Thermocoleostomius sinensis A174: one gene and its partner. The main gene of each other region encodes a partner of the protein of the gene in region 2 in a complex. Links are inferred from orthologs where the notes say so. Each region holds a gene or a part of one and is shown on either strand. Other genes may lie near its edges.

Region 1 (2,903 bases), 1.0 Mb from region 2 along the record:
AGCCCGATTACGGTTAGAAATACGGTCAGAAAACAAAAGGCAATAGCTCTACTTACCGCCTGTCGATCGGGCTGTCCGTCTAACGACAAAAGTTTACAATTTCTTGTGGTAGTGATACATTTGAACTATTAGCTTCTTCAAGTAACAGATGTTCAAGTTCATAACTAACTTGACGCCTTAGAGTAGCTTACTTTTATAAATTACGCTACATATAGCGGTGATCTTCAAAAATCTACGCTAAAATCGCGCTACTGATGACCTTCATAACTAGGGGGGCAGTGGGTCAAAGCAAGGCAAATGAAAGCCTCATCTGACTTGGCGTAACTCATTGCCCTTTATTGATGGCTGGCAGATATTTGCACAGAGTCATTTCAAGGAACAAGCTACTGGTTAGATTTGGTGCTCAATGGACATTCCTCGCCTTCATCCAGACACGATCGATCTCGTCAAACAGCGCGTCGATATTGTGGATTTAATTTCAGAACACATCGTGTTGCGTAAACAGGGCAAAGACTTTGTAGGGCTGTGTCCATTTCATGATGACAAATCCCCTAGCTTTAGCGTCAGCCCCAGCAAACAGTTTTACTACTGCTTTAGCTGTGGGGCAGGGGGGAATGGTATTAAATTCTTAATGGAACTGAACAAACGATCGTTTGCCGATGTTGTCCTCGATCTGGCTAAACGCTATCAAGTGCCAGTCAAGACCCTGGAACCGCAACAGCGACAAGAATTGCAGCGGCAAATTTCGCTACGCGAACAGCTTTACGAAGTGCTGGCACTGACGGCTCGCTTCTATGAACATGCGCTGCACCAATCGCAAGGGGAACAAGCCCTACTGTATTTGCGCAACGATCGCCATTTGACTGACGCAACCATCCAACAGTTCCAACTAGGCTATGCTCCGAGTGGCTGGCAAACGCTGTATGGCTATTTGGTAGAACAAAAGCGCTACCCCGTCGAATTAGTAGAGCAAGCCGGGCTGATTATTCCGCGTCAGGGGGAACGGGGCTACTACGATCGGTTTCGCCATCGCTTGATGATTCCAATTCACGATTTGCAGGGGCGGGTAATTGGGTTTGGTGGTCGTGCCCTAGGAGATGAACAGCCCAAGTATCTCAACTCGCCCGAAACTGAATTGTTTGATAAGGGCAAAACCCTGTTTGCCCTTGATAAGGCCCGAACGACGATCGCTAAGCAAGATCAGGCAATCGTGGTAGAGGGATATTTCGATGTCATTGCACTGCATACAGCTGGAATTACTAATGCAGTGGCCTCGTTGGGAACCGCTCTCAGTTTGGCGCAGGTTCGGCAACTGTTGCGCTACACCGAATCGAAACAGGTGGTGCTGAACTTTGATGCTGATGCAGCCGGTACAAAAGCGGCGGAACGGGCGATTGGTGAAGTAGCCGATCTTGCTTATAAAGGTGAAGTGCAACTACGCGTACTGAATATTCCGGATGGTAAAGACCCCGACGAGTTCCTCAAAATCCACACGCCCGACGAATATCAAGCTCTGATTGAGCAAGCACCCCTATGGCTAGATTGGCAAATTCAACAGACCTTGTTTAAGGCAGACCTCAGCCAAGCCGATCAGTTTCAACAGGCAACGCAGGAGATTGTGCAACTATTAGGACAATTACCGAACGCCACTCTGCGTACCCACTATATTCACACCTGTGCCGAATTGCTAAGTCAGGGCAATGCTCGGTTAACTGTGCAGCTTGAATCTGACTTGCGCACTCAGGTACGCGGACAGCGATGGCATGGCCGATCGCAAAAATGGCAGCGACCTGGCGATCGATCGCTGTTAGAGGAATCAGAAGCGCAACTGCTGCGGCTCTATTTACACCTGCCTGAGACGCGATTGTTAATTCGCGAATCCCTAGAGGAGCGTGATCTAGACTTTAGCTTAAGCCACCACCGCTTTTTGTGGCAGCAGATCTTGTACCTTGAGGAGTCAAGGATTGGCAATCAGAGACTAGAAGTGGCTCTAAATTCCCAATCCCCAACCCCTAGCCCCCAACCCCTCGATTTAATTTCTCAACTGCAAGATCACTGTGCCGAGTTTCCCGATAAGGCTGCATTCGTCTATGAATTATTTCAACTCGATGAAAAAACTAGACGCGACATTGTGCGGGCCCCATTGGTGATTCGAGCCTCGATCGCCAGTATCGAACGGGTCATGTGCGAAAAACGGCGGCGACATTTTCTCGACCTTTGGAAACAGACCGATTGCCGTGAAAACGCGGAACTGTCTCTGTACTATCAACAACAAATCTATGCTGAAAATCAACGGATTGCTGAACTAGATCAACAACAGCGCCAGACTACTTTAGAAGATATTGCCCAACTGCCGTGGGCCGGAGAGTATTATGCTACATTAAGATCTTCTAATGAATAGCATTAGTATTCTCTGATGAGTCTGCCATAAGAATGATTGACAACCTTGTTTTACAGCGTTTAAAGTGTATAGAAATCAACTTGTCAGCCTAATCCGGCACTAGTCCTAGTCATCAAAGCTAGATGTAATGAACAGACTATCCGGAGCGGAGGAACCACTCTTTTTGGGGCGAATCTTGAGAAGGCTAAAGGTGAAGGATATGCAAGATTGAGTTTAACTCTTACTGCTTTAACCTTCAGGCTTGATACTTTAACCTTCTTCAGAAGGACACCTCTCAGTCCTAGCCCGTCAGCTAACTCCGTCGGCATTGAGAGGAGACTGAAGATATCACAGCATTTTTATAGCTTGATGGCCTTCAGTGTCCTCTGATCTGGTAGAGTGACGCTTTTTGCACCTGGTTCTGCCAGGGGGTGTTGCTCTGTGCGTAACCACTTCAACCCATAGGAGGGCTTGATGCTGCTGCAATTCAATATTCAGGCGATCGTCCTGATGACACATGCTG
Region 2 (2,843 bases):
GCAATCGCGTTGCGGTTTTAGCAGGGGATTTCCTGTTTGCTCAAGCGTCTTGGTATCTGGCTAATTTGGACAATTTAACGGTGGTGAAGCTGCTCTCGGAAGTCATCAAAGACTATGCCGAGGGCGAGATCCAGCAGGGGTTAAATCGCTATGATACTCAGTTGTCGATCGACGCCTATTTAGAGAAAACCTACTATAAAACGGCCTCACTGATGGCTAATAGCTCCAAAGCGGCGGGGGTATTGAGCGGTGTTTCACCAGAGATGGCAATCAAGCTGTATGACTATGGGCGTCATATCGGCTTAGCCTTTCAAATTGTCGATGATATTCTCGACTTCACCGGATCGAGCGACTCACTCGGGAAACCAGCCGGGTCTGATTTGAAAAGCGGCAATCTCACCGCCCCGGTGCTGTATGCACTAGAAGAAAAGCCATATCTGGAAACGTTGATTGAACGGGAATTTGCCCAAGCGGGAGATCTCGAGCAAGCCCTTGCGTTGGTTGAAGATAGCCAGGGAATTAATCGATCGCGGCAATTGGCTTCCCATCATGCGCAACAAGCCGTGCAGAGCCTGACCGATTTACCGCCGTCTGACTGTCGGCAAGCCTTGATTGAGTTAGCAGACTATGTGTTAAGTCGGCTCTATTAAGCGCTGATTCAAATTCTCTGTAGGGTAGGCAACTACTCTATATAATCCAAGAGTTGCTAGGTAAATCGGCGTTGCTGAATTCAGGTATGATTTGCCAACCTTGCTCCCAACTGTCAAGACGATTCGCAAAACGCCCTGACGAGATTCATCCATCCGATCAGCAACGCCGGTAAATCTACTGTCCTGGAGCGGCTAGATTACGAAACTGCGTAAATTGTGGATCGAACAATAATTTCACCGTTCCTACCGGGCCATTACGGTGCTTAGCAATGATTACTTCGGCTAAGCCGCGATCGGGGGTGTCGGGGTCGTAATAGTCCTCGCGGTACAACATCATGATCAAATCGGCGTCTTGTTCGATCGAACCACTTTCGCGTAAATCCGACATCATGGGGCGTTTGTTGGTGCGTGATTCCACTCCTCGGCTCAGTTGCGACAGGGCAATGACCGGAACGCTCAATTCACGGGCTAATCCTTTCAGCGATCGTGTAATTTTCGAGAGTTCTTGTACGCGATTGTCGCCGCCGCCTTCCATAAGTTGCAAGTAATCAATCAACACCAACCCCAACACGCCACCGTTCTCTGCTTGTAAGCGCCGTGCCTTCGATCGCATTTCCATCACCGAAATATTTGGCGTATCGTCGATGAAGATCGGCAAGCGCGACATAAAATCGATCGCCGATCCCAAGGCTTCCCATTCATGCGGGCTAATCCGCCCCGAGCGCAGGCGACCGCTTTCAATCCGCGATTCACTGGCTAGCAGGCGATACACTAACTGTTCTTTCGACATTTCTAGGCTGAAAATGGCGATCGGCAGTTTTTGAAAGGCCGCAATGTTGCGAGCAATATTGAGAACAAGGCTAGTTTTTCCCATTGCGGGGCGGCCAGCGGCAATAATTAAATCCGATCGCTGAAACCCTTGCGTCATTGCATCCAGGTCATAAAAGCCGCAGGCAATTCCTGGCGTCACCAGTCCCAAATGGCGCTGCTCAATATCCGAAAATGTCTGGGTCAGAATATCTGCTGTGGCCATCAGTCCTGGCCCGGTTCGTACTTGGGTAATGTTGAAGATTTTCTGCTCAGCCTGATCCAGAATTTTTTCCAGAGAAGCCGTATTATCGTAGGCTAGTTGTGCGACATCCGTACCCACATGGATCAGCCGACGCCGCAGATATTTCTCTGTAACTAACTGCGCATACTGGTCAATATTGACAGCGCTAATGGTGCGATCGACCAAGTCTGCCAAGCGCCCTTGTCCACCCACTTTATCCAGCAAGCCATGATCATGCAGCCAACTGGTGACACTCATCAGATCGGTGGGGCGACCTTGAGTTTGCAGGGTTAAAGCCGCTCGATAAATTTCCTGATGCGCACTAATATAAAACGCTTCCGGGCGCAAAATCTCCATCACTCGCCCGATCGCCTCTGGATCTAACAGAATGCCTCCCAAAATGGCTTCTTCTGCATCCACATTTTGAGGTGGCAGGCGATCGTTATATCCCTGAAAGTTAAGTTCTTGCACCATAAAAGGTTTAAGGGTTGAGGATTAGAGTGGCGAGAAACGAATAGAAAGAAATTGGTACAAAAATACTATAAACTGAGTTGTGCTGTGTATTGTAGCGTGCCAGCCGTTCAGTTTTTCGGGTTAGTGGCAGAATGTTTTAGATTCTTAAGTCAGTTGTTCAGATACGATTAACCTTTGAAGGAGTCTACTGGCACGATCGGTGTAGAGATGCCTCTCGTTATCCTGCTTCCACAAAGGCTTTGACGGCTTCGGCAACGACGCTGGCAACAGGATTTTTGAAGATGTAATCCAAAATTTGTTTGATGGCTTCTACCCCTCCGGCTTTGGTGGCTTGCAGGAGACGATCGCGGAATTGGGGGTTGCGGTTGGCTTCCCGTTTGACGGCTTCGATCTGGCGTTCGGTGGGGCTGGGGTAGGTTTGGGCGAGTTGGGCAAGGAGTTGCTGAATTTTGGCGGCGGCTTCGGCAAGGTCTTGTTCCTGAGCGTAGATGTTCATATCACCCTCAACGTTGCCAGCGGCGGCATTGACGGGGGCGTTGAAATTCATTTGAACTGTGGGTTTGGGTTTAGGTTGATTGGTCATGAATTAAGTTTCTGGGGGAGTTTCTAATCTAACTTTTTGAATATCGGTGAGGTCAAGGGTCAAGAGAGCAGTGGTTTTGCCATCT

The links.
Region 1: the proteins of dnaB (region 2) and dnaG are in contact, whole or in part, in a crystal structure (PDB 2R6A), measured with the Geobacillus stearothermophilus proteins. The link is inferred for Thermocoleostomius sinensis A174 from one-to-one orthologs. Residues at the interface, in WP_033016901.1 of Geobacillus stearothermophilus: Ser13, Glu15, Ala16, Gln18, Glu91, Leu92, Asp94, Ala95, Val96, Pro97, Thr98, Ala99, Ala100, Asn101, Tyr104, Tyr105, Ile108; in WP_049624496.1 of Geobacillus stearothermophilus: Lys456, Leu457, Leu458, Pro459, Ala460, Asn463, Ala464, Leu467, Leu535, Leu536, Ile537, Ala538, Gln544, Glu545, Asp548, Tyr549, His552.

What each region holds. Positions count from the first base shown.
Region 1 is NZ_CP113797.1:4,750,038-4,752,940, reverse strand. It holds dnaG (DNA primase), read left to right. Parts: upstream 1-406; coding sequence 407-2,401; downstream 2,402-2,903. Other genes in the region: ntrB (nitrate ABC transporter permease), read left to right, coding at 2,855-2,903. UniProt on the Escherichia coli protein: RNA polymerase that catalyzes the synthesis of short RNA molecules used as primers for DNA polymerase during DNA replication.
Region 2 is NZ_CP113797.1:3,753,539-3,756,381, forward strand. It holds dnaB (replicative DNA helicase), read right to left. Parts: upstream 2,176-2,843; coding sequence 826-2,175; downstream 1-825. Other genes in the region: sds (solanesyl diphosphate synthase), read left to right, coding at 1-650; OXH18_RS16250 (hypothetical protein), read right to left, coding at 2,393-2,758; OXH18_RS16255 (DUF4926 domain-containing protein), read right to left, coding at 2,762-2,843. UniProt on the Escherichia coli protein: The main replicative DNA helicase, it participates in initiation and elongation during chromosome replication. Travels ahead of the DNA replisome, separating dsDNA into templates for DNA synthesis.